2 regions of the Clostridioides sp. LIBA-7602 genome follow, and region 1 is predicted to be linked to the other one. Evidence: riboswitches for the same ligand, from Rfam matches in the RefSeq annotation. Region 1 holds a riboswitch; the other holds the start of a gene.
The links. A riboswitch is a leader RNA that binds a small molecule or an ion and turns the genes downstream of it on or off. The one in region 1 is predicted to bind glycine.
Positions count from the first base shown of each region.

Region 2: another riboswitch for glycine. It lies ahead of gcvPA (aminomethyl-transferring glycine dehydrogenase subunit GcvPA); the one in region 1 lies ahead of ACTG45_RS12480 (alanine/glycine:cation symporter family protein).

Region 1 covers NZ_CP196991.1:2,607,133-2,616,313, forward strand. The annotation lists gene ytvI (sporulation integral membrane protein YtvI) at 100-1,161, shown strand; gene ACTG45_RS12470 (hypothetical protein) at 1,249-2,502, opposite strand; gene ACTG45_RS12475 (DNA topoisomerase III) at 2,606-4,726, opposite strand; glycine riboswitch at 5,147-5,235, shown strand; gene ACTG45_RS12480 (alanine/glycine:cation symporter family protein) at 5,422-6,789, shown strand; gene ACTG45_RS12485 (class II aldolase/adducin family protein) at 6,941-7,588, opposite strand; gene ACTG45_RS12490 (L-ribulose-5-phosphate 4-epimerase) at 7,606-8,292, opposite strand; gene ACTG45_RS12495 (galactitol-1-phosphate 5-dehydrogenase) at 8,388-9,181, opposite strand, start outside.
Region 2 covers NZ_CP196991.1:1,809,849-1,819,029, reverse strand. The annotation lists gene ACTG45_RS08650 (response regulator) at 1-233, opposite strand, end outside; gene ppnP (pyrimidine/purine nucleoside phosphorylase) at 539-856, shown strand; gene ACTG45_RS08640 (HAD-IC family P-type ATPase) at 943-3,300, opposite strand; gene gcvPB (aminomethyl-transferring glycine dehydrogenase subunit GcvPB) at 3,713-5,170, opposite strand; gene gcvPA (aminomethyl-transferring glycine dehydrogenase subunit GcvPA) at 5,170-7,644, opposite strand; glycine riboswitch at 7,762-7,850, opposite strand; glycine riboswitch at 7,854-7,958, opposite strand; tRNA gene ACTG45_RS08625 (tRNA-Leu) at 8,606-8,686, opposite strand; gene ACTG45_RS08620 (Na+/H+ antiporter NhaC family protein) at 8,796-9,181, opposite strand, start outside.

The sequences.
Region 1 (9,181 bases):
TGCAGAAGCTTTATAGTTTATAATCAATATACAGTAGTATATTTTATGTAAAAAAGACCATATTTAGAATAATATCAAATACATTGGAGGTTTTATATTATGGACATTCAAAAGCAAAAGAATTTTATAATTAAATTTACATATGTTGTCTTAATAGCAAGTATTGTATATATTGCGTTAAAGTTCTTATTACCATTGTTGATGCCTTTTGTAATTAGTTTTATAATTGCATCCATCTTAAGACCTATTATAAGACTTATTACAGATAGTACAAACCTAAATCGTACATTTATTTCTGTAGTAGTACTTTTAGCTTTTTATGGATTATGCATATTTTTATTAGTTAGTTTTGGTGCAAAAATATTTACAAGTGTAAGTGATATATTTTTTAGGCTTCCTGAAATATATAAATCAAATATACAGCCAACACTAAATACTTTATTTTCTAAAATAGATGCTAGTACACCGAATGTTAACCTAGCATTGATACTTGGTTGGGATAATATAAGCCAATCAATGATGTCTTTAGTAGCCTCTGTTTCAACAAATGCACTTAATGCCATCGCAAGTATTGCAAGCAAAACACCTGCATTTATGCTAAAACTTATTATTACTTTAATTGCTTCTTTTTTCTTTACTTTTGACTATCAAAAAATAGTAAATTTTATCTTAAAACAATTTCCAGAAAAAAGTCAATTAATGATAATAAATATAAAAAATAGTAGCATTAATGCTCTTTTAAAACTATTAAAAGCCTACGCAATACTACTATCAGTGACATTTATAGAACTACTTATTGGACTTAATATCCTGAGAGTTGAAAATTCATTTACTGTAGCTGTCATAATAGCACTTGTTGATATTTTACCAGTCTTAGGGACAGGAAGTATTTTGACACCTTGGATGATTATTTCATTAATTAATGGTAATATCCACTTAGCAGTAGGGCTTCTAATACTATATATCATTATAACTGTTGTTAGACAAATACTAGAACCAAAGGTAGTAGGACACCAAATTGGTCTATATCCTTTAATAACCTTAATGTGTATGTTTGTTGGAGCTCAACTTTTTGGAATAGCTGGATTATTTGGATTTCCTATTGCAGCTACAATCATAAAAAATCTACACGATAATGGTATTATTACTGCATTTAAATAAATTAATTTTTGTATTTTTATTTAAATATATTTTCATCATTTCAACAATGAAAAAGAGGCTTCTCTATTTTGAGACAGCCTCTTTTTTCTAATCTTTACAGATAATATCAATCATTTCTTTATATTCGTTTTCATTATTTAAAACATCTACATTTTTAAATTTTTTCTTTATTTTTTCTTTAATATCTAATGAATAAGATATTGTATATGGAATAAATTTCTCTATTTCTTTTATATATTCTTTAGAAAAAAATTCAGCATTATACACTACAGAAAATAAAATCAACATTAAGCAATCATTCTTTACCATACTTATTACAGATTCATTTTTATCATTAATTTTAAAACTATCTATTAATTCAATAGTAAAATTTATTAATTTATTTGCAATTTTATCTAAAGTTCCATTTTTTGCTGTTTCTGTCATAACAGTTTTATGATTGTATTTTAAATCTTCTTTTATATCCTGTAAGTCATCTGATATCTGTAATAAAAAACCATATCCAATGCAAAACTCTACTTCTTCCTTTGTCATCAGTCCGCTTATTAAGTATCCATCTACTAAAACAGAGGAACCACCTTTTTCAATAGAAATGGATAATAATTCTTCTTTACACAAATAACTTTCTATATCTTGTTGTCTTAAACTCTTCACTTGACTTTTAAATATTAATAATAGTGACTCATATACTTCTTTAAATTTTTTTCTAGGATAAACACTTTCAATATAGTCTATCATTTGAGATACTTTACTTTCATGATGATTATTAGTTTTAATTTTTTCTCCCAGTAGCCTTTTTTTTAACCAGCTATTAAATAAAACCTTATCAGTTTCATTTATATTTGTATCATCTAAATAATTATCTGTATATGGATATAACATGCTATATGCAAAGTTGGCTTTAGAATAATAGACTTCTTTACCAAACAATAATTGTAATGCATTTGAAATCCATACATTTCTCATAGCTTGCATAATATCACCTACAGGCAAAGCATCATCAAATTCTCTGGCATCTCTAATAAACTGTTTTGTTATATCTAAAAATTTTTTTCTATCTTCAATATCCATTTTTTCTAACTTAAAGATATTTTCTTTTTCTAAGGTTTTTTGTAAGAAAACCTCACCTTTTTTTACCCACATTCTTCTTAATACAAAATCACTTGGATATTTTTCTAAATGAAGTGCTAATGTATCTATCAATTTATCCAGTTCTTTTTCACTCTTTTTTTGCGAATTTTTACTATATATTTCTATATTCTCAGATAATTCAACACTTGAATTATTCCATGTATTCTCACATTTTTTACAATAATATTCAAATATTTCATTCAAATCCATTCAACAGCCCTACTTTCATGCCTAAATTATACACTATATTATATCAGTACATATAACTAATATATAGTTAAAGTTCTAATTGTGTATAATAATAACATAAAAATTATTTATTTTTCAATTTAGCTAGTGCTTCTGCAAATGGATTGTTAAATGTTTCTTGATTTTTGTTTTGATTTTTTAAGTATTGATTTACATCTTTTTTTGATGCTTTCTTTTTTTCTTCCTGCTTTCTTTTATTGAAAGATGACATTTTTTCTCTATATCCACAACTACAAGTGAAGACTCTTCCCTCTCCTTCTCCACGAAGTTCTAATTTTTTATGACAATTAGGACATCTTGAATTAGTTACTTGTGATATAGTTTTTCTAGTATTACATTCTCTATCTTCACAAATCAACATTTTACCTTTCTTACCATTTACCTCTAGCATAAATTTACCACATTCTGGACATCTATTTTTAGTTAAGTTGTCATGCTTAAATTTATTAGCACTATTTTTTACTTCTAAGACAATGTCTTTTGAATAATCTTTCATGTCATTTATAAATGTATTTTTATTAAGTTTTCCCTTTGAAATCTCCAGCAATTTTTTTTCCCATGAAGCTGTAAGTTCTGGTGTTTTCAAATCTACTGGAACTAAATCTAATAATTGTCTACCTTTTGATGTTATATATATATCTTTATTTTTCTTTTCCATTAAAAATGAATTGAATAATTTTTCTATTATATCTGCTCTTGTAGCAACTGTGCCAAGCCCATTTTTTTCCATAGCTGTTAATAGTGTCCCCTCATTTAAGTATGGAGGTGGATTTGTTTTACCTGAAGTCATCTTTAGTTCCTTAACTTTAAGTACATCCTTTTCTAAAACATTTGGGATACTTTCATACACATCTTCATCCTCAATATCCTTATAACTTTCCTTCCAACCTAAATTGATTACTTTGTTTCCCTTCGCTTTAAATACTTCTCCTTCTACATTTGCATTTATAGTTGTCTGTTCATATTCAAAAGGAGGAGACAATACTGCTAAAAATCTTTTTACTACAAGATTATATATTTTTCGCTCTTTATCACTAAAATCACTCATAAATACCTTCTGCTCTGTTGGTATTATTGCATGATGGTCTGTTACCTTTGAATTATCAACAAAAGATTTATTAGCTGTAATATTGCTTTTTAATAATTTATTACATATTTTTGAATAATCACTAACATTTACAGCTTTTATCCTGTCTTTTAATGTTCCAACAATATCTGATGTTAAATATCTAGAATCAGTTCTAGGATAAGTAAGTACTTTATGATGCTCATATAGTTTTTGCATTATAGATAAAGTTTCTTTTGCTGAGAATCCAAACATTTTATTTGCATCTCTTTGCAACTCTGTTAAATCATATAATGCAGGTGAATATTTTTTCTTATACGATTTGCTTACTTCAGATATTTTTATATCTAAATTTTTAACCTTTTTTAATATAGACTCTATCTTTTCTTTACTAAATGTTGAAGAGTTATTATTTTTATCACTCCAAATAAACTTTATATCTGAATTTCCCTTTGTAGCAATTAACTCTATTCCATAATACTCTTTTGATTTAAAATTTCTTATTTCCTCTTCTCTCTTAAGTAACATAGCAAGAGTAGGTGTCTGAACTCTTCCACAAGAAAGTTGTGCATTATACTTTGTTGTCAAAGCTCTAGTTGCATTTATTCCAATAATCCAGTCAGCTTCTGCTCGTGCTATTGCTGAATGATATAGATTTTCATATTCTTTTCCATTTTTTAATTTTGCAAAACCTTCTTTTATCGCTTTATCTGTACTTGATGAAATCCAAAGACGTTTTAGAGGCTTTTTTACTTGTGATTTTTCTATTATCCATCTTGCTACAAGCTCTCCCTCACGACCTGCATCTGTTGCTATAACTATTTCATCTATATCATTTCTATTCATTTGAGCTTTGACTGTATTAAACTGTTTTCCACTCTTTTTTATTACAACAGTCTTTAGGTGCTTAGGAAGTATTGGCAAGTCTTCTAAGCTCCATGATTTATATTTTTCTCCATAACTTTCAGGGTCGGCAAGCGTAACCAAATGGCCTAATGCCCAAGTAACCACATACTTTGGACCCTCTATATACCCATTTTTTTCATTTTTTGAACCCAAAACTTTTGCTATATCTCTTCCAACAGAAGGTTTTTCTGCTAGTACTAATACTTTTCCCATCTAAAAATACTTCCTTTCTCTATATTCAATCTCATATTACACTTAAAATCTAAATAAATAGAACCTTTCTTAATATCGTAACTATAATATTACCATAATTTAATCATATCTAATTAATTATTTAAGATTTTTTTATTTAAAACTTGTTTTATGCCTAATTTGTATGCTTATTACGATATCCATTTTCACGTATATTACTTATATTTTTAAATTTATAATTCGTAATTAGACTTACATTTTTATATTTTTTTACTATTTTTTAATTTTTCAGTTGACAAAACATAAAAACTTATATTAATATTATTAATACAATAAGCTATGACAAATCAATATCCGGTTAAGATTTTATAGAAGAGTTGCTATATAGCACACCGAAGGAGTAACACTCTCAGGTACTTTTTAAAAGTAGGACTGTAAAATTTACGGAACTCTGGAGAGACCCATTATGGGCGCCGAAGGGGCAAGGCTTTTATGCTCAATCTCTCAGGCAAAAGGACAGGGATTATCTACCAAAATCAGTATTATTAATACTTTTATTTTGGTTGCTAATTAGTGTATATCCAGAGCTGAATCTTTTTTAGATTTAGCTTTTTTTATTACACTAGAAATTATAATAAATTATACTTATTTCCTGTCAATTACTTCATTAAAAATTCTATTGATTGTACAAAGCAAAAAAATGAGGGAGTGTTTTTATGAATCTAATTGATATTTTAAACAAAGTTGATGCTTTTATTTGGGGACCACCCTTGCTAGTACTACTAGTTGGTACTGGTATATTACTTACTGTTAAACTTGGAGTTATACAGATAACTAAACTTCCAAGAGCTCTTAAATTAATCTTCTCTGCTGAAAACAAAGGTAGTGGTGATGTTTCAAGTTTTGCAGCCTTATGTACTGCACTAGCTGCTACAGTTGGTACTGGTAATATTGTTGGTGTTGCTACAGCTATTAAAGCTGGTGGACCTGGTGCTCTTTTTTGGATGTGGATAGCAGCATTCTTTGGAATGGCTACTAAGTATTCAGAAGGTGTTCTTGCAATAAAATATAGAACTAAAGACAAAAATGGTCAAGTATCTGGTGGACCAATGTATTACATAGTAAATGGTATGGGTGAAAAATGGAGACCTCTTGCAATATTTTTCGCTATAAGTGGTATATTGGTTGCACTTTTAGGAATAGGTACTTTTACCCAAGTAAATTCAATAACAGATGCGATAAATAGCAGCTTTGGTGTAGACCCTAGAATCACAGGTGTTATATTAGCAGTATTTGTAGCGTTAGTCGTATTTGGAGGTCTTAAAAGTATATCTAATGTAGCTACTAAGATAGTACCTTTTATGGCTGTTATATACATTGTAATCTGTGGAATCATTTTAATATCTTTTTGGAACAAGATACCAGAAACTTTTATGTTAATAATTAAAAGTGCTTTTACAACTACTGCTGCAACTGGTGGTTTCCTAGGAGCAACTATTTCACTGGCTATTAGAAATGGTATAGCTCGTGGTGTATTTTCAAACGAATCTGGTCTAGGTAGTGCTCCAATAGCTGCAGCTGCGGCTAAAACTGAATGGCCAGCAGAACAAGGTCTTATATCTATGACAGGTACTTTTATAGATACTATTATAATCTGTACTCTTACTGGATTCTCTCTTGTTATTTCAGGAGTATGGTGTTCTGACCTTAATGGAGCTGTTATGACACAAGCAGCTTTTAATGGAGCAATTCCTACATTTGGACCAATATTACTTACAGTTAGTTTGACATTATTTGCATTTACTACAATTTTAGGTTGGAGTTATTATGGAGAAAGATGCTTTGAATTCCTATTTGGTGTAAAAGGTATGAATGGATATAGAACTGTATTTGTCGCTATGGTACTTTTAGGTGCATTCTTAAAATTAGAAGTTGTTTGGATAATTGCCGATATTGTAAATGGACTTATGGCAATACCTAACCTAATAGCTTTACTTGCACTATCTCCGATAATAGTGTCTGAAACAAAAAAATACTTTGAATATATAAATTCGCCAGAAAACCAGTTAAAAAATAATGCATAAATAACAAATATAGAATTCCAAGTCAAATTTATATGACTTTGGAATTCTATATTTGTTTAAAAAGTATACTAAATATATTTACAAAAAACACTAATTCATATAAATAGCATATCTAGACTTTAATTAATCTTCTTAATGTAAATTATCTATATTAAAATTTTACTTCTTCTGGATATTCCCATGATTTAAATTCATCAATATCTAATACTTCAGGCTCCTTAAACTGATTTAACATTAAAGACCTATAATATATTTCTGCTACCTCTTCTACATATCTTGATTTTAAAAATGCCTCTTCTAAGTCATTACCTACAGTTGTTAATCCATGTCTTTCTAATAAACATGCATCTGTATCTAGCAATAATTTTGAAACATTTTTAGCTAGTTTCAAAGTTCCTGGTCTCTCATATGGAGCAATATCCACATAACCACCATAATTAACAGATTCATATACAATTGGTATAATAGGTTTCTTTGCTACCGAAAATGATGTTGCATATAAAGAGTGAGTATGTGATATAGCATTTACATTGTCTCTTACTTTATATATTTCAATATGCATCAATACCTCACTACTCGGTTTAATACCTTTCTTTACTTCTATTACATTACCATCTAAATCCAACACACAAATATGCTCAATTTTCAATTCTTCTCTCCCTATACCTGAAGGTGTTATAAGAACATATCCAGTCTCTCTATCTCTAATACTAAAATTACCAGCCTTTTCTTTACATAAACCATAATGTTCTGCTTTAATTGCTATTTTCACAATTTTGACCTTTAAAGACTCCAGCATAATTTACCTCCAGATAATCATTTTTGACCATAGTATGCATTTTTTCCATGTTTTCTCGAAAAATGTTTATTCATAAGCACTTTATCCATAATATTGTCAGGACTCATTAATTCTGTATAATAGGCCATTTTTGAAACTTCTTCCAAAACTACTGCATTATGTACAGCCTCTTTTGCATTTTTGCCCCATGTAAAAGGACCATGGTCATTCACAATTATTCCTGGACAATAAATTGGATTTTTACCTATAAACTCTTCGACAATTACATTTCCAGTTTCCTTTTCATAATCATTGCAAATTTCTTCTCTAATCATTTTTCTGGTACATGGTATACTTCCATAAAAATAATCTGCATGAGTAGTACCACATGCTGGTATAGATTTTCCTATCTGAGCCCAAATCGTTGCCCAGCTTGAATGTGTATGTACTATTCCTCCTAATTCTTCAAACTCTTTATATAAAACGAGATGAGTAGGAGTATCTGAGGACGGTTTTAATTTACCATCAATTATATTTCCTTCTAAATCAACAACTACCATATCTTCTACAGTCATACTACTGTACTCTACACCACTTGGTTTTATCACTACCAATCCTTTTTCTCTGTCTATGCCACTTACATTTCCCCAAGTATAAGTAATTAGTCCTTTTGCAGGTAATTCTAAATTTGCTTTTAATACCTCTTCTTTTAAACTTTCTAACATTTTTCTTCCTCCTATAGTTTGTTTAGAAAAATTATTTTTATTTTATCTAATATCCGAATTATAGAGTTTAATTATTTTTTATATTTGTTTAATGTTTATATCTCTACTAGGATTTTATTGAAATTAATCTCTCTCTTGCTCATTTTGCTTAAAAAGTCTCCTACTTCATTAAGACCTATTTTGTGTGAAATCATTGGTGTAAAAACAATATCACCCTTTTCCATAAAATCCAATGTTGCTGTCCACGCCCTTCCAGGATAAGGACTTGTATATGAATTCCAAGAACCTTGCAAAGTAAGTTCTCCACGTAATATACACTCAGTAGCTTCTACACTAAGTGGTAGTTCTGTGTGTGATATTCCCACAAAGACTATTTTCCCTCTTTTTTTTGCTATGAGCAAAGATTGCTCTTGTGTAAACCTACTACCAGCAGTTTCTATAACAACATCAGCACCCTCATTTGTTATTTTTTTTATTTCTTTAATTACATTTACTTCTTTTGAATTCAATGTATAATTTGCCCCTAGAGATTTAGAAAGTTCTAACTTTTCATCAAAAATATCAATAGCTATAATTTTAGATGCACCAAAGACCTTTGCCCATTGTATAGTAAACTGACCTATTGGACCACATCCTAACACAACTACACTATCTCCTACTTTAATATCCGACTTTGAAATTCCATGATAAGCTATAGTTGCTGGTTCAATTCCAGCAGCAGTTTCATAGTCCAGTGTATCTGGTAATTTTAAAATGTGTTCTTCAGGTACTCTCACATACTCTGCCAATGCTCCATTCACTCTCGTACCAATTATATTATAATCATCACACAAACCAAAATTACCATTTTTACAGTAATCACATTTTTTACAAGGTACTAATGGGGCAA
Region 2 (9,181 bases), 800 kb from region 1:
GCAAAAATAGAAATATTAGATTCATTTCTTATCATTTCACAAACTACAAAACCATCTATCTTTGGCATAAGTATATCTACTAAAATTAAATCAAAGTAATTTTTTTTGAACTTTTCAATACCATCAAGCCCATCTTTTGCTGTTATAATGTTGTATCCTGTATTTTCTAAAAATGTTTTTATTATATTTTGAATATCTATATCGTCTTCTATAACTAATATCCTTTTTGACAAACTTATCCCCCATTTCTATATCTATAAATTTTAGATTGCATATTTAGATTATATCTTATCTTTATGTTTTTAATGTGTGGTGCAAAGTTAATACCTTAAGCACTTCTCATATTATATATTTGGAAAAATATAGGGTCAATAGCATAATCTAATGTAAATTTCTCCATAAATATTTATATTTTTCCTCATTTTTTAGTTTTATTAATTTTTTTAAGAAATACTAAATTTTATTTGTAAATATGTAGCATTTTTTGCAGTATTTTTATATAATATATATGTACAAATAATTTTGGAGGTTTTATCTAATGAGTGAGTTTAGAAATGTTACTGCAGTAAAGAAGGCAAACGTTTATTTTGATGGTAAAGTAAGTAGTAGAGTAATAATATTCCCTAATGGAGAAAGAAAAACTTTAGGATTAATGTTACCTGGAGAATATACTTTTTCTACTAGAGAAGAAGAAATAATGGAGATGCTTGCTGGAAGTATGGATGTAAAGTTACCTGGAAGTAATGAGTTTATAACTTATAAAGAAGGGCAAAAATTTAACGTTCCTAGCGATTCAAGTTTCGATTTAAAGGTTAACGAAGTTGTTGACTACTGTTGCTCATATATAGTCGATTAATAAACATACATATTCTTACATAAAATTAAACACATCTGAAAAGAGCAGTTTATTGAAAAACTGCTCTTTTTTATATAATCTTAAAATTAATTTAAATCTGGAACTATTGTATCTAATATCTCATCTAATACAAACAGCATTACTTTTATCATAATTGGCATTAATACTGCTAATGCCATAGTTATAAGAATTAATTCTTTACTTAATGCTACAAATGAGAATAATCCACCTAAAAATAGAATTCCAATAACAAATGCAATAGTCATACTTACAATTAAAAATAATCTTTCTTTATTAAATGGTAAACATTGTTGTCTTAATATTAAAAGACCACATACACCAGTTAATATCGCACACATCGTAGAAAATACACTTGAGCTATAACCTAAGTATTCAACTATATTGTAAACAATAATTACATTTACTGTCACACATAGTGCTCCTGGCAAAGCATTTTTTAATATATTAAGTAGAAAACTTCCTGAAATTCTACTTTTATTTGCTTCAAGAGCCAAGAAGAATGATGGTATACCAACTGTTACAGCTCCAATCAGTGATAATTGTATAGGTACGAATGGATACTGTCTACTAAAGAAAAATAATGTTAATAGTGACAAGAAGAATGAAAAAATTGTCTTTACTAAAAATAAAGAAGATGCTCTTTGAATATTATTAATCACCTTTCTTCCTTCCATAACAACTTTTGGCATTGATGCAAAATTTGAATCCAACAATACTAAATTAGAAACATTTTTAGTAACATCACTTCCAGACGCCATAGCTATACTACAATCAGCTTCTTTAAGCGCTAACACATCATTTACACCATCTCCAGTCATAGCTACTGTATGATTTTGTTTTTTTAATGCCAAAATCATTTGTTTCTTCTGTTGAGGGCTTACCCTTCCAAAAACACTATATTTATCAACTGCCTCATATATATCTTCATCACTTTTAAGTGTTGTTGCATCAATAAAATTACTGGCCGTTTTAAGACCTGCTTTTCTAGCCACTTCACTTACTGTTACTGGATTATCTCCAGATATAATTTTTATATCTACGCCTTCATTATAAAAAAATTCTAAAGTTTCCTTAGCCTCATCTCTAATTTTGTCCAAAATTAAAATAAAAGCTAGTGGCTTTATATCTTCAGGTATATGATTTTCTTCCATATAAGAATTACTATGAGCTAAAACTATTACCCTATTGCCTTTTTTAGAATATTTTTCAACCTCTGTTTTAAGTTCTTTATGTTTATCCTTAAAAATAAACTCAAATGCCCCTAGTAAATATGTACCTTTATCTTCAAAGGCTACTCCACTGTATTTTCTTTCTGACGAAAATGGTATTAAACTTTTAACTTTATAAGTATCTAAAATATTGTATTTATCTCTTATTGCATTTATTGTTGCATTATCATCCTTAAGGGAATTGCATATATTCCCCATTATATCATCAATATCTATTTCGTCTAACATTACTACATCATCAACTTGCATTTTACCTTCTGTAATTGTACCTGTTTTATCAAGACACAATGTGTCAACTCTAGCAAGAGTCTCTACACAGTATAATTCTTGCACTAAAGTTTTATGACTTGCAAGCTTTATAGTTCCTACAGCTAGAGCAATACTTGTAAGCAATGTCAATCCCTCTGGTATCATTCCATTTACAGCTGCCACAGTACCTACTACAGATGTCGTTATAGAATCTCCATTTCCAAAATGTTGCTTTACAAATAATATAATCCCTAGAGGAATAATTATTATACCTACAACTTTTAATATTGTATTTAATGAATTTCTAAGCTGAGAATTATGTTTTCTAGAAATCTTGGCATCATTGGCTATCTTATTTGCATAGTTATCTTTTCCTATATTTTCAACTCTCACAAAAGCCTCTCCAGAAACTACAAAGCTACCAGAATATAAGAAATCACCTTCATTTTTTATAATAATATCAGATTCGCCTGTAATTAAAGATTCATTTACCTCTAATTTTCCATCTAAAACTTTTGAATCTGCACAAATTTGATTCCCTGTTTTTAAAATCATAATATCATCTAATACTAATTCTTGTACATCAATCTCTTTTTTCTCTTCTTCCCTTATAACAGATACCTTATTTGAAACTATGACAGATAGATTGTCCAACAATCTTTTGGCTCTTATTTCTTGAATTACTCCTATAATAGTATTAATTACAGCAATAAATATAAATAAAGTATTTTTAAAAGAACCAACTGATACCAATAGACAAACTAAAACAATATTTATGAGATTAAAAAGTGTAAACACATTATCTTTAAAAATTTGTTTATATGTTTTAGTTTTTCCATTATCAAATACATTAATTAAATTATCATCTATTCTACTTTGAAGTTGTACGCTACTTAATCCCATGTTTATATCGCAATTATACCTTTTTAAATTAACACTATCCATATTCTACTCCTTTCAACTTAACCCTTTTTTATACTTAAATCTACAAATATATTATAAAATTCTCAATTTTTATATTTTATTATTCTATAGTTTATATAATAAAATATAAATCTAAAGATTTTAATAATATAATTCTTAAGATTTCCTAAATTTTTATAAATTTCGATATATTTTAGTTAAGCTTCTCTTAAACCAAAAGAGTAAAAGTTGTATCAAAATAAATTTCTATAATTTTTATGAATATTGGTATAATAATCATCATGTTAATATTCTTATATAAGCACTAATATAATTTAAAACTTCAGTAGTAAATATTATATATACAAAAAAGCTATCTAAACTATATTAAGTTAGATAGCTTTTTGTTATAAATACAAATTCCTTTATATTTATAATCTCTATTTTTAATTATTTATCTTTGCGACCATGTAAGTATAGGTTTCTTTACTGCCCTTGCATCATCCACTCTCTTAACTAGGGTATTATGTGGAGCAGTTTTCAATAGTTCTGGTTCTTCTTTTGCCTCCTTAGCAACATTTTTCATAGCTTCTATAAAACTATCTAATGTCTCTATGCTCTCACTTTCTGTAGGCTCTATCATAAGTGCCTCATTTATGATAAGAGGAAAATACATTGTTGGAGGATGATATCCATAATCCAGTAATCTCTTTGCTATATCTATAGTTTTTATATTTGACTCTCCTCTTGGTAACCCACCTAATACAAACTCATGTTTACATAAGGTATCTATTGGTAATATATAGTCATCTTTTATACTCTCTTTGATATAATTTGCATTTAAAACTGCCATTTCACTAGCCTCTTTAAGCCCATCTCTTCCCATAGTTAATATATATGTGTAAGCTCTTACAAGCACTCCAAAATTGCCATAGAAGTTTTTAATTTTTCCAATAGATTTTTCTCTATCATAATCTAATACATATTTATCTTCTTGTTTTTCAATCACTGGTATTGGTAAAAAAGGTACCAATTCTTTTTTAACTCCAACAGGACCAGCTCCTGGACCTCCTCCTCCATGAGGAGTAGAAAAGGTCTTATGAAGATTAAGATGGACTACATCAAATCCCATATCTCCAGGTCTTGTTATTCCCATAATGGCATTCATATTTGCACCATCATAGTACAAGAGTCCTCCTGCTTCATGTACAAGACTTGCTATTTCTTTTATATTTTTTTCAAACAATCCAAGAGTACTTGGATTAGTAAGCATAAGAGCTGCTACTTCATCACTTAAAGCTTCTTTTAACGCATCTATGTCTATAGCTCCATTTTTATCAGATGTTATCTGAATCACATCAAAGTTTGCCATAGCTGCACTTGCTGGGTTTGTTCCATGTGCAGAATCAGGAATTATTACTTTAGTTCTCTTATGGTCTCCTCTATTTTCATGATATGCTTTTATAATCATAAGACCTGTAAATTCACCATGTGAACCTGCGGAAGGTTGTAGTGTAACTTCATCCATACCTGTAATTTCTGCAAGTCGATTTGATAAGTCATACATTAAAGAGAGAGAACCTTGTGCTGTGTATGAAGATTGGTATGGATGCATTCCAGTAAAGTTTGGAAGTGCTGCCATATCTTCATTTATTTTAGGATTATATTTCATAGTACAAGAACCTAAAGGATAAAAACCTGTATCAACTCCAAAATTTTTATTTGATAATAGGGTATAATGTCTAACTAATTCTAATTCGCCAACTTCTGGCAAATTCAATTCACTTTGTCTAACCATACTTTGGTCAATCATATCTTCTACTTTTATATCATCTATATCTAACTTTGGAAGCGAATATGCTTTTCTACCTTTTTTAGATATATCTATCAACAAACTATTATATTCTTTCATTATAATCCCTCCATTATTCCAACTAACTTATCTATTTCTTCTTTGCTTCTTTTCTCAGTTACACAAAGTAAAGTTGAATTTTTTAATTCTGGGTAATTGTGCTCTAAGTTATAACCACCTAATATATTTTCTTCTAAAAGCTTATTATTTATAGTCTCTATATTAAGATTTCCTTGTACAGTAAATTCTTTGAAAAATTTACCTTTAAATATTGGCTTATATTTTCCTGTTTGTATAAGCTTATTATAAGCATAATGTGCTTTTTTCATAGATTGCATACCAACCTCTTTAAATCCTTCTTTCCCCATAGTAGCCATGTATATTGAAGCTACAAGAGCATTTAAAGCTTGATTTGAACATATATTAGAAGTTGCTTTTTCTCTTCTCACATGCTGTTCTCTAGTTTGTAAAGTTAACACATATGCAGTTTTTCCTTCTGTATCCAAGCTTTGCCCAACTATCCTTCCTGGCATTTTTCTCGTATACTTAGATTTACTAGCCAAAAATCCTACATAAGGTCCTCCAAAGTTAAGAGGATTTCCTAGTGATTGAGCTTCTCCAATAACAATATCTGCTCCTATCTCACCTGGCGTCTTTAAAACACCTAATGATATTGGGTCAACACTCATAACTAACATAGCTTTATTTTCATGAGTTATCTTTTCTATTTCCTCCATTTCTTCAATAATACCAAAGAAGTTAGGAGTCTGTATAAGAACACATGCTGTATCTTTATCCACTGAAGCCCTTAATTTTTCTATATCTGTAGTTCCATATTCATTACAAAAATCAATTTCTACTATTTCACAATCTTTGTATTGTAGATAAGTTTTAAGTACTGATAAAGTTTCAGGATGTGTAGTTTTTGATACTACTATTTTACTTTTTCTAGTCTGATTCATAGCCATTATGCATGCTTCTATTGCAGCAGTTGCTCCATCATACATTGATGCATTTGCAATTTCCATTCCAGTAATTTCTGCAATCATAGATTGGAACTCAAACACTACTTGTAAAGTCCCTTGACTTATTTCAGCTTGATATGGAGTATATGCTGTATAAAATTCAGACCTTGAAGTTATATGTTTTATAATTGATGGTATATAATGGTCATATGCACCAGCTCCAAGAAAACAAGTTAAGTCTTCTAAACTTAAATTTTCTTCTGATAGCCTTTTTACTATTTTACTTACTTCTAATTCAGATTTCCCACTTTCCAAGTTTAAATCTCTTTTTAACTTTATTTCATCTGGTATATCTGAAAATAATTCATCAACTGAATTTAATCCTACTACCTTTAACATTTTTGATTTATCTTCACTTGTGGCAGGTATATATGAAAATTTATTTTCTTCATTTAATACAGTATTATCTTTTTTATATTGCTTTTTATAAAAAGGTTTCTTAACTATCATGGCAGGAACAACTTTTTTTCTGATTGCTATACCTATTTCATTTCCTACTTTTGCATACTCAGAATCTATAATTCCCATACCTAAAATCTTTCCTGTTGTTGGAGAAGCACATCCTGTTGTTACAAAGCCTACTATTTTGTCACCAATCTTTATATCGTATCCATTTCTAGGCATCCCTTTGCCTTGCATTTCAAATCCAACTAATTTTCTTTTAGCTCCATTTTCTTTTTCTTCTGATAAGATTGTTTTTCCAATAAAATCTTCCTTGCTTGTTTTTACAAAAATTGATAGGCCTCCTTCAATTGGAGATATATGTTCGCCTATTTCATGACCATATAGAGGTAGAGCTGCTTCAAATCTCAAAGTATCTCTACAACCTAAACCAGCAGGACATATATCTTCTCCTCCAGCTTTTAAAACTTCATTCCAAATTATTTCTGTATGTTCATTTTTACAATATATCTCAAATCCATCTTCTCCAGTATATCCTGTTCTTGAAACTAAACAAGTTAAACCACATATTTTTGTTGATGGAATTGACTTATAAAATTTTATTGATTTTAAATCTATGTCTGTGATTTTTTGAAGAATTTCTTCTGCTTTAGGCCCTTGAACTGCTAGTTGACTAACTTCATTAGAAACATTTTTTATATCTACATTGTAACCTTTACTTTGTTTTATTATCCATGCCACATCTTTATCTATATTCCCTGCATTTATTACTAATAAATAATCTTCTTCACCAAATTTATATATTAATAAATCATCAACTACTCCTCCGTTTTCATAACACATAGGTGTATATATAATGTCATTTACCTTTAATGTGCTTATATCATTTGTAACTAAATTTTGTATAAATTTTTCTGAATCTACACCTTTTATTTGTACCTCTCCCATATGAGATACATCAAAGATACCTGCACTTTTTCTAACCATTTCATGCTCTTTATTTATTCCTTCATATTCTAAAGGCATTTCCCAGCCAGCAAACTCAACAAGTTTTGCTCCAAGCTCTTTGTGTATATTATACAAAGGCACTCTTTTCAATTCATTCATATATAACCCTCCCTATAAAATTAGACCCACTATATTTAAGCAATTTCGATATTATGTCCTATACTTTTTCATAAAAAAAAGATATATTAGCATAGAAAATAATCCTAGCCTATATATCCCTGTTTGTATACCTGAAAGATTTAATAATTTAATATTATTTTGCTTCTTCGGTGACTTATAGTATATTAACTTAAGTCTCTCCAGAGTCCCATCAACTAGCGATATCTTTGCCTGAAAGTTTCTCTAAGAATTGGCATTTCTTAAATTTCTTCTTCGGCGCCTTTTTATATAAAGGTCTCTCTCGCTAATCTCATTTGGAAATATTTATTTTCATTTTTATTGTATGAATATTTCAATTAAATGTCAACACATTATATTTATTTTTTTTTATGTATTAATTTTTTTGTTAAGTTTTTATTATCAATTATATTACTTTTATATTATTAACTTTTATACATATATGTTATATATTAATGTAAAATAATATATTTATTTAATTTATTATTAATATGTCATACAAAACACTAAAAGTAAAGTTATATTGTAATTTACTATATTATGTTAAAGATATATTCATACACACAATAGAATCGTTTGCAATTTTATCTTTGTGAAAAATAAGATTTTGAAATAGAGCATTTTTAAATAAAATTAAACTTATTAAACAGATATATTTTTTATAAGTTTATAAAAAACAGATTATATTGTGACTTTAAATTGTTTCTTAGAAATACGTTATTATAGATTTTATATTCTTAACAAATGTCTTAAAATTTATATGTAAACACATTTTCAGACAACAAAAAAAGCACTTAATGTGCTTTTGTATATTTATTAGAAAATATCTTTAGAAATATATTCATATTGTATTTTGGTTTATTTCTCAAAAAATAAAAACGGGATAGCCCACTCCGAAAGCCAGCAACCCCAGTTTTTTTCAGCACAACTAAGCACTGTAGAGTGCGGATGAAGGGAGTCGAACCCCCACGCCAATGGCGCTAGATCCTAAGTCTAGTGCGTCTGCCAATTCCGCCACATCCGCTTATCACTCTTTTATTTTACTATATTTCCCTATTATTTTCAATAACTTTTTAAAATTATCTAAAAACTAACAAAACAATGATAATAAAAGGCTAAATTTATTTATATCCTTATTCTGCAAGTTCTATCTCTGCTTCATCAACTTTCTTACCAATTATTTGAATACCAACAAATACAGCAGCTATAGCTACTGGTAATACTATATATATTGGCAATCCTAATCCAGCTGGTATATATCCAAATACAATAGTGATTACTGCTGTAAATATAGCATATGGCATTTGAGTATTAACATGGTCTATATGATTACAACCAGCTCCCATCGAAGAAAGTATTGTTGTATCTGAAATCGGAGAACAGTGGTCTCCAAATATTGCACCTGTTAAGACTGCACTTGTACTCACTATTACATAAGACATATCAGGATTTAATGAGTAAGCTAGTGGTATTGCTAGTGGCATAAGTATACCCATTGTTCCATAAGCTGTTCCAGTAG